One region of the Streptomyces sp. NBC_01537 genome, then DNA from elsewhere that is predicted to be linked to it. Evidence: riboswitches for the same ligand, from Rfam matches in the RefSeq annotation. Region 1 holds a riboswitch; each other region holds the start of a gene.

Region 1 (3,267 bases):
TCGTCTTACCCACTCCGTTGGGGCCGGTGACGGCCAGGGCCTCGGCGGCGCGGACCTCGATATCGCCCTTGCGCAGCAGCGCTTCGCCGGGCGCGGTGCGCGGCATGCGCAGCTCGGGCGGACGGCCCGGCACCCACACGCCGTCCGCGGCCAGTTCGTCACCGTACTCGGTGAAGATCCGCCCGGGCGGTCCGTCGGCACGGATGCCGCCGCCGGGCTCCAGCACGATCACCCGGTCCAGCAACGGCACCAGCTCGGCGACCCGGTGCTCGACGATGATCATCGTGGTGCCGTCGAGCCCGGCCAGGGCGCCGCGCACCAGCCGTGCGCCGTCCGGGTCGAGGTTGGCGGTGGGCTCGTCGAGCAGCAGCAGTGCGGGCCGGGACACGAGGGCGCCCGCGAGCGCGAGCCGCTGCTGCTCGCCGCCGGAGAGCGCGGCGACCGGCCGGTCCCGGCCGTACGGGAAACCGACCCTGCGCAGCGCGTCGTCGACGAGCGGCCAGATGCGCTCGGCCGGAGTGCCGGTGTTCTCCAGTCCGAAGGCCACGTCGTCGCCGGCCCGGGCCATGACGAGCTGGGACTGCGGGTCCTGGAAGACGATGCCCGTCCGCTCCCGGACCTCGATGGTGCCCTCGCGTTCGCCCGACTCCGGCGGCAGCAGCCCCGCGAGCGCGGCAAGCAGCGTCGACTTGCCCGCCCCCGAAGGGCCGAGCAGCGCGACCCGCTCGCCGTGCGCGATGTCGAGGTCGACGCCGCGCAGCGCCCAGCGGCGCCGCCCGGCGTGCCGGTGGCCGAAGCCCCGGAGGCGTACGACTGTCATACGAGCCAGAGCCTCAGACCGCGACGCGCTCCCGCCCGGACGGGAACGGGTCGAGCGCTCCGGTCTGGGCGAGGGACTTGGTCAGCGCGAGGCTGCCGAGCCCGGCGATCACGGCCGAGCTGGCGATGACCAGCGCGGCGTACGCGGTCTTCCAGCCGGTGCCGGTCGTCGGGTAGTAGAGCACGATGTCCAGCAGCGCCGCCGCCGCACCGGCCAGCACACCGCCCGCCAGCGCGGTGGGCCAGCGCCAGCTGCGATAGGCGGAGAGCGCGAAGCCGAACTCGCCGGCCAGGCCCTGCAGCACTCCGTACAGCAGCGTGACCAGGCCCCACGGGGAGCCGAAGAAGGTCGCGACGGTGGCGGCGACGACCTCGCAGAAGATGCCGGCGCCGGGCTTGCGGATCACCAGCGGGCCGAGGACCGCCGGCACCAGCCAGACGCCGTACAGGACGGCCCGGCCGGGCAGGGGTATGGCGTTGGCCGCGCCTTCCCACAGGGTGTTCCAGGCCCAGAAGATGACGCCGAACGCGGCGCCGAGGACGGCGGTGACGACGATGTCGACGGTCCGCCAGCGATTGCTGCTCATGGTGATGACTCCCTTCGCCGGCATTACCCGGATCAGGTTCGAGGGTCTGCGGCCCACCGTTCGATGACGGCGCCGCACTCTCAGCGCTGTGTGCGCTCCCCTGTCGGAATGTTCTTTTGTACTGTTGTGCGATCGTGCGCTGCGAACTGTAGCAGCGCAGGTCAGCGCTCGGAAGCCGCCAGCTGCCCGCACGCCCCGTCGATCTCCTGGCCCCGGGTGTCCCGGACCGTCACCGGCACCCCGTGCGACTCCAGGGCCGCCACGAACGCCCGCTCGTCCTCCGGACGCGACGCCGTCCACTTCGAGCCGGGCGTCGGGTTGAGCGGAATCAGGTTGACGTGCACCCGGTGGCCCTTGAGGAGCCTGCCGAGCAGATCGGCGCGCCAGGCCTGGTCGTTGATGTCCTTGATCAGCGCGTACTCGATGGAGATACGGCGGCCCGAGACGTCCGCGTAGTGCCACGCGGCGTCCAGCACCTCCCGTACCTTCCAGCGGGTGTTGACCGGCACGAGAGTGTCGCGCAGCTCGTCGTCAGGCGCATGCAGCGAAACCGCGAGGCGGCACTTGAAGCCCTCGTCGGCGAAGCGCAGCATCGCCGGGACCAGGCCGACCGTGGAGACCGTGATGCCGCGCTGCGACAGTCCCAGACCGTCCGGCTCGGGGTCGGTGAGGCGGCGGATGGAGCCGACGACGCGGTTGTAGTTGGCGAGCGGCTCGCCCATGCCCATGAAGACGATGTTGCTCAACCGGGCGGGCCCACCAGGGATCTCGCCATCGCGCAGCGCGCGCATGGCGGCCACGATCTGGTGCACGATCTCGGCCGTCGACAGATTGCGGTCCAGGCCCGCCTGGCCGGTCGCGCAGAACGGGCAGTTCATGCCGCAGCCGGCCTGCGAGCTGATGCACATGGTGACCCGGTCCGGATAGCGCATCAGCACGGACTCGACGAGCGTGCCGTCGAAGAGTCGCCACAGCGTCTTGCGGGTCGTGTCGTCGTCGCACGAGATGTGCCGGACGACCGACATCAGCTCGGGCATGAGGTCGCTCGCCAGTTTGTCGCGCGAGGCCGCCGGGATGTCGGTCCAGGCCGCGGGGTCGTCCGCGTACCGCGCGAAGTAGTGCTGCGAGAGCTGCTTCGCGCGGAACGGCTTCTCGCCGAGCTCGGCGACCGCCTCCTTGCGCTCTGCGGGAGTGAGGTCGGCGAGGTGCCGCGGGGGCTTCTTGGCACCGCGCGGCGTGACGAAAGTGAGTTCTCCGGGCTTAGGCATAACGCCTACCAGTCTCCCACAGCCCGGAAACCGCTCGGCCCGGCGCTCAGCCGGCTCCCACGAAGACCACCAGCAGCAGCCAGACCACCGGCGCCGTCGGCAGCAGGGAGTCGAGGCGGTCCATGATGCCCCCGTGCCCCGGCAGCACCTTGCCCATGTCCTTGATGCCGAGGTCGCGCTTGATCATGGACTCGCCGAGGTCGCCCAGCGTCGCACTGGTGGCGACGGCGAGGCCCAGCAGCAGGCCCTGCCACCACTGGCCGTCCTCGATGAGGAAGTGCATCAGCAGGGCGCCGGCCGTCATGGCGAAGGTCACCGCGCCGACGAGGCCCTCACGGGTCTTGCCGGGGCTGATGCGCGGGGCGAGCTTGTGGGTGCCGAAGCGCCAGCCGACCGCGTACGCGCCGGTGTCGCTGATCACCGTGAGGACGAGGAAGACGAAGACCCGCCAGGCGCCGTCGTGAGCGGCCAGCATCATCGAGACGAAGGTGGCCAGGAAGGGCACGTAGAAGGCGGCGAAGACGCCCGCCGTGACGTCCCGCAGATAGTTCTCGGGCGGGTCGGTCATCCGCCACACCAGGATCGCGAGGGAG
Region 2 (3,267 bases), 4.8 Mb from region 1:
GGTCTCGTTGAGAGCGGCCGCCACGCCGGAGGGCGCGGTGGTGAAGGCCGCGACAAGGCGGTCGAGGGTGAGCCCGGGCGCGAGTTCGCGCGGCTCGCCGTTCACCGAGACTGAAACGGAGGCGGAGGCGGAGGCGGAGGCGGAGACGGAGGCGGTCATGCGGGCTGCTCCAGCAGGGACGGGGAGTGGAAGCGGTCGGGGGAGAAGGGCCGGGCGTACGCGGGGACTTCGCCGCCGGTCAGCAGCTCGGCCATGATGTCGCCGGTCGCGGGCGTGAGCAGCACGCCGTTGCGGTGATGCCCGGTCGCCAGCAGCAGCCCCGGCACGGTGCGCGCATGCCCGAGCATCGGCGCGTTGTCCGGCGAGCCGGGGCGCAGGCCCGCGAGGGTCTCGGTCAGCGGGAGCTCGGTGATACCCGGTACGAGTTCGTGAGCGTCCCGCAGCAGCTCGTACACCCCGCCCGCGGTGACCGTGGTGTCCCAGCCCAGCTCCTCACTGGTCGCGCCGACGACCAGCTCACCGTTCTCGCGCGGCACGAGATACACGTGCCCGCCGCGCACGACGGCCCGTACGGTGCGGGAGAGGAACGGCGCGTAGTCCGCCGGTATGCGCAGGCGCAGCACCTGCCCCTTCACCGGGCGCACCGGCGGCAGCGCGTCCTCCGGCAGCCCCTCGACACTGCCGCTGCGGCTGCCCGCGGCGAGCACCGTCTGCCCGGCCGTGAGCGTCGTCCCGTCGGCCAGCGTGGCGCCCCTGGCCCGGCCGTCGAGCCCGAGATCGACGCGGGCGACCTGCCGGCGGTGGAACGCCACGCCGGCCCTGTCCGCCGCGCGCAGCAGCGCCTTCGCGAGGCGGCGCGGGTCGATCTGATGGTCCCCGTCCACGCGCAGGCCGCCTCGTACGCCCGGCGCGAGCATCGGCTCCAGACGGCGGCACTCCCGGCCGCTGAGCCACTGCGATTCCAGGCCCAGGGAATGCTGGAACGCGTGCAGCTCGCGCAGATGCGCGCGGTCGTCCGAGTCCAGCGCCACGGCGAGCGTGCCGCACCGGCGATAGCCGAGCTCCAGGCCCGTCGCCTCGGTCAGCTCCGCGACGAAGGCCGGGTACTGGCGCGCGGAGGCGAGGTTGAGGTCCAGGAGGGTCTGCTCCCCGTACTGCAGCTCCGTCACGGCGGCCAGCATCCCCGCCGCCACGTGCGCGGCTCCGCCGCCCGGTTCCGGGTCCGCCACGGCTGTGCGCAGGCCCTGCTGGGCCGCCCGCCACGCCGTGACCAGGCCGATGAGGCCGCCGCCCACGACGACGACGTCATAGCGATGCATCTGCTTCTGCTCCCTTCGCCGGCATGACCCGGATCAGGTTCGTACGGTCGGCGGCCGGTCAGCCGCCCTCTCAGCCCGGTCCGCCGGGCTCCCGCGAGTGCGTTTTCGCGTTGCCACCCTAGCGCGACAACCCTCGGACCGGGCAGGGCGGGCCGCACGCGACGACGGACCCCGCGGGGTTACCGTGAACCGTGAGCAGCAGCGACAGCGCGCGGCGAACCGTCATCGTCGGGGCCGGAATGGCCGGGGTCCAGACAGCGGTGTCCCTACGGGAACAGGGCTGGGGCGGGGCGATCACGCTCCTCGGGGAGGAGCCGCACGCGCCGTACGACAGGCCGCCGCTGTCCAAGGGCGTGACGACGGCGGCTTTCGACGTGGACTTCAGGGCGCTCGACGTCGAGCTGCTGCTGGGCCGCGAGGCCGCGACGCTGAGCCCGGCGGAGCGCACCGTCACGACGGCCGACGGGGAAGCGATCCCGTACGACCACCTGGTGATCGCGACCGGCGCGCAGCCGGTGACCCTGCCCGGGACCGAGACCGCGCACGCGCTGCGCACGCTGGACGACGCGGCCGCGCTGCGCCCCGTGCTGGAGGCGAAGCGCGACATCGTCGTGGTCGGCGCCGGCTGGATCGGCGCGGAGTTCGCCACGGCGGCACGCCAGGCGGGCTGCGCGGTGACCGTGGTGGAAGCGGCGGACCGGCCGCTGGCCGGCGCGCTGCCGGCGGAGATCGGCGAGCGCATGCGCGGCTGGTACGCCGAGGCGGGCGTGGAGCTGCGGACGAGCACCGCCGTGGCGGGCGTGGAGCCCGGGGCGGTGTTGCTGGCGGACGGGACCCGGCTGCCCGCCGGGGCGGTCGTGGTGGGCGTCGGAGCGCGCCCCGCCACGGGCTGGCTGGCCGGCTCGGGCGTGGCGCTGGACCCGGGGGACCGCTCGGTGCTGGCGGACGACCGGCTGCGTACGTCCGTGCCGGAGGTGTACGCGGTCGGGGACTGCGCGTCGTTCCCGTCGGCGCGCTACGGGACGCGGCTGCTGATCCACCACTGGGACAACGCGCTCCAGGGCCCGAGGACCGCCGCCGCGAACCTGCTGGGCGAGGACGAGCGCTACGACCCGGTGCCGTACTTCTGGTCCGAGCAGTTCGGCCGCTTCGTGCAGTACGCGGGGCACCGTTCCCCGGCCGACACGGTGCTGTGGCGCGGCGACCCGGACGGCCCGGCGTGGTCGGTGTGCTGGCTGCGCGACGGGGCGCTGACGGCGCTGCTGGCCGTGGGCCGCCCGCGGGACCTCGCGCAGGGACGTAAGCTCATCGAGCGCGGCGCCCGGCTGGATACGGCGGCGGCAGCGGACCCGGCCGTTCCCCTCAAGGCGGCGGCTCGGTAGGCGCTCAATGAGCGGTGCGGTATCGCACTGTCGGTCCGGGATGGCAGGCTTGTGCCTGTGACCGAGATCGACGCAAAGATTGACGCCCTCGTACCGTCCTGGCTGACGCTCCCCGATGTCGCGGAGCGGCTCGGCCTGGAGGTGACCCGCATCCGGCCGCTGATCAAGGAAGGTCAGCTGATCGCGGTGCGCCGCGGTGAGAACCGGGTCCTGATGGTTCCCGCCGACTTCCTCGGCGAAGACAAGATCGTGAAGGGCCTCGCCGGAACGCTGAACCTGCTCAAGGACGACGGGTTCAACGACGAAGAGGCCCTCGAATGGCTCTTCACCCCTGACCCCACCCTGCCCGGCACGCCGGTGCAGGCGCTGCGCGAGAATCGCGGGACCGAGGTGAAGCGCCGCGCCCAGGCGCTCGCCCTCTAGCCCGCCGCCCAGAGCGAACCCCAGGGGACCTTCCGTATGACCACCCGCGCGCAGCTCGCCGACGCCCGCGTCTACCTGTGCACCGACGCCCGTAAGCGGCAGGGCGACCTGGCCGCTTTCGCGGACGAGGTGCTCGGCTCGGG
Region 3 (3,267 bases), 2.2 Mb from region 1:
ATCCCGACCGAGATGATGATTGCGGCGAGAACCACTCCCGCCACGGCGCCGATGAACATCGGCATACGCCCCCTTACGATGGCCCCGGATTGGGGCCGCGTACGGGAGTGTGCGCCTGCGCGAGCCGCGCTGGAAGACGCTTACGATTCCTTGTCACAATTTTGACGCGCAGTCGGATCCCGGCAGGTCAGCGCGGGTTCAGCCGTATGCGGCGGCGACGTACACCGTGCGCGGCGCCTGGTATTCGACGACCACGATCAGCGTGCCCGGCTCCAGCCGCTCCCCCGGTGTCACGGGATACGCCAGAAAGGCCTCCGCGCCACCCCGCACCTTGACGATCACCTCGCCGACCAGGCCCGGTCCGACCGTCCCCGTCACCCTGCCCTGTAGCCCGATCACGGGGATCCCCCTCACTTCGCGCGGCGCCGGCGTCCCCCGCTGCTGACGCCATTGTTGTGGCCGCGGTCCGCCGACACCACCAACGCTGCCATCACCGTCGTCAGCGGCACCGAGGCCACCAGGCCGATGCTGCCGACCAGGGTCCGTACGATCTCCTCCGCGACGAGCTCGCTGCCCGCGACGCCCAGCACGCTGCGGCTGGCGATCGAGAAGAGCAGCAGCAGCGGCAGCGCGGCGCCCGCGTACGCCAGGACCAGGGTGTTGACCACCGAGGCGATGTGGTCCCGGCCGATCCGCATCGCGGCGATGTACAGCTTGCGCCAGTCGGCCGTGGGATCGGCCTCCTTGAGCTCCCACACGGCCGAGGTCTGGGTCACCGTCACATCGTCGAGCACACCGAGCGAGCCGATGATGACGCCCGCGAGCAGCAGGCCCCGGATCTCGATGTTGGGGTAGAGGGCGTGGATGGTGCCGGTCTCGTCCGAGGTGTTGCCGGTCAGATGGCTCCAGGCGATGAAGACCGAGCCGAGGACACCGATCAGGAAGAGCGAGCAGAGGGTGCCGATCACCGCCACCGAGGTGCGGGCGTTGAGGCCGTGGCACATGTAGAGCGCGATCAGCATGATGGCGCTGCTGCCGATCACCGCCACCAGCAGCGGAGGATCGCCGCGCAGGATCGCCGGGAGGATGAACAGCGACAGGATCGCGAAGCTGATGACCAGCGCGATCAGCGCGAGCAGCCCGCGCATGCGGCCGATGGCGATCACCGCGACCGCGAAGAGCCCGGCGAGCAGATACATCGGGAAGGACCGGTCGACGTCCGTCACCGAGTACTGCAGCTCCTTGGGGGCCTTGGGGGCGTACGCGAGCACGACCTTCTGGTTGAGCGAGTACTGCCGGGACTGGGTCGGCTGGACGATCTCGGTGAAGGTGCGGCCCTTGTCCTTGCCCGAGGTGACCTCGATGGTCGCCCGCTTGCAGATGGACGCATCGCCGCTCGCACCACTGCCCGCGTTGGCCTCCGAGCACTTCAGGCTCACGATCTTGACGACCTGTCCGGACTGGGTCTGCTGGTCGAAGCCGACCCCCGTCCGCTGGTGCGCCGGCACCCCGCCCGGCCACAGCACGATCAGCCCGGCGACGACCGCGACGGCGAAGGGCACCAGCACCGCGGCGATGACATTGCGCAGATGCCGGGAGACCGGATGCACCGGCCCATGCGCATGGGCGTGCGAATGCGAATGCGAGTGATCGGTGCCAGTGTCCACGAACCGATCATCGCAACACCCACTGGTGTACGTCCCGGGGGACCCGCTAGCGTGATGACACCTTTGCAAACGCGGGAGCTCGGAGCACCGGGCTGAGAGGGCGCTGACGACAGCTGCGCCGACCGCTGAACCTGTTACCGGGTAATGCCGGCGTAGGGAGTAGGTCTCATGACCATGCAGGATGCACGCACGCGCGAAATCGGCTGGCACAAGGGGTACGTGACCGGGTCACGCCCGGACATCGCTGTCCCCGTGCGACAGGTGCACCTCACCAACGGCCGCGATGTGACGCTGTACGACACCTCCGGCCCGTACACCGACCCCAGCATCACCACCGACGTCCGCCGGGGCCTGCCGCCGCTCCGCGAGAACTGGATCGTCGCCCGCGGCGACACCGAGGAGTACCCGGGCCGCCCCGTCCGCCCCGAGGACGACGGCCTCAAGCACACCTCCCCCCGGGGCGGCCTGCGCAACCTCGACGCGGTCTTCCCCGGCCGCCCCCGGCTCCCCCGGCGCGGCCGGGACGGACAGGCCGTCACCCAGCTCGCGTACGCCCGCCGCGGTGAGATCACCCCGGAGATGGAGTACGTCGCGATCCGCGAGAACGTCCAGCCGCAGGTCGTACGCGAGGAGATCGCGGCCGGCCGGGCCGTCCTCCCGGCCAACGTCAACCACCCCGAGATCGAGCCGATGATCATCGGCAAGCGGTTCCTGGTGAAGGTCAACGCCAACATCGGCAACTCCGCCGTCACCTCCTCCATCGAGGAGGAGGTCGACAAGATGACCTGGGCCACCCGCTGGGGCGCCGACACCGTCATGGACCTCTCCACCGGCCGCAACATCCACACCACCCGCGAGTGGGTGCTGCGCAACTCCCCCGTCCCCATCGGCACCGTCCCCCTCTACCAGGCGCTGGAGAAGGTCGACGGCAAGGCCGAGGAGCTCACCTGGGACATCTACAAGGACACCGTCATCGAGCAGGCCGAGCAGGGCGTCGACTACATGACCGTCCACGCCGGCGTCCTGCTGCGCTACGTCCCGCTCACCGCCGCCCGCAAGACCGGCATTGTCTCCCGCGGCGGCTCGATCATGGCGGCCTGGTGCCTCGCCCACCACCGGGAGAGCTTCCTCTACGAGAACTTCGAGGAGCTCTGCGAGATCCTCGCCGCCTACGACGTCACGTACTCCCTCGGCGACGGCCTGCGCCCCGGCTCGATCGCCGACGCCAACGACGAGGCGCAGTTCGCGGAGCTGCGCACTCTCGGCGAGCTGAACACCATCGCCAAGCGCCACAACGTCCAGACGATGATCGAGGGCCCGGGCCATGTCCCGATGCACAAGATCAAGGAGAACATCGACCTCCAGCAGGAGATCTGCGAGGAAGCCCCCTTCTACACACTCGGGCCGCTGACCACCGACATCGCCCCCGCGTACGACCACATCACCTCCGGCATCGGCGCGGCGATGATCGCCTGGTGGGGCACGGCGATGCTCTGCTACGTCACGCCCAAGGAGCACCTGGGCCTGCCGGACCGCGACGACGTCAAGACCGGCGTCATCACCTACAAGATCGCCGCGCACGCGGCCGATCTCGCCAAGG

The links. A riboswitch is a leader RNA that binds a small molecule or an ion and turns the genes downstream of it on or off. The one in region 1 is predicted to bind thiamine pyrophosphate.
Region 2: it holds a riboswitch for thiamine pyrophosphate, as region 1 does, so the genes downstream of both, thiO (glycine oxidase ThiO) here and OG607_RS12515 (ECF transporter S component) in region 1, are expected to answer to the same signal.
Region 3: it holds a riboswitch for thiamine pyrophosphate, as region 1 does, so the genes downstream of both, thiC (phosphomethylpyrimidine synthase ThiC) here and OG607_RS12515 (ECF transporter S component) in region 1, are expected to answer to the same signal.

The regions. Positions count from the first base shown of each region.
Region 1 is NZ_CP109392.1:2,730,971-2,734,237, forward strand. Features, by position in the region: gene OG607_RS12510 (ABC transporter ATP-binding protein) at 1-820, opposite strand, end outside; gene OG607_RS12515 (ECF transporter S component) at 834-1,406, opposite strand; TPP riboswitch at 1,399-1,518, opposite strand; gene rlmN (23S rRNA (adenine(2503)-C(2))-methyltransferase RlmN) at 1,568-2,674, opposite strand; gene OG607_RS12525 (phosphatidate cytidylyltransferase) at 2,721-3,267, opposite strand, start outside.
Region 2 is NZ_CP109392.1:7,560,759-7,564,025, forward strand. Features, by position in the region: gene thiS (sulfur carrier protein ThiS) at 1-159, opposite strand, end outside; gene thiO (glycine oxidase ThiO) at 156-1,319, opposite strand; TPP riboswitch at 1,312-1,424, opposite strand; gene OG607_RS34775 (NAD(P)/FAD-dependent oxidoreductase) at 1,511-2,701, shown strand; gene OG607_RS34780 (Rv2175c family DNA-binding protein) at 2,759-3,124, shown strand; gene thiE (thiamine phosphate synthase) at 3,161-3,267, shown strand, end outside.
Region 3 is NZ_CP109392.1:4,936,098-4,939,364, forward strand. Features, by position in the region: gene OG607_RS22710 (flotillin family protein) at 1-65, opposite strand, end outside; gene OG607_RS22715 (hypothetical protein) at 199-399, opposite strand; gene OG607_RS22720 (YibE/F family protein) at 411-1,667, opposite strand; TPP riboswitch at 1,729-1,843, shown strand; gene thiC (phosphomethylpyrimidine synthase ThiC) at 1,836-3,267, shown strand, end outside.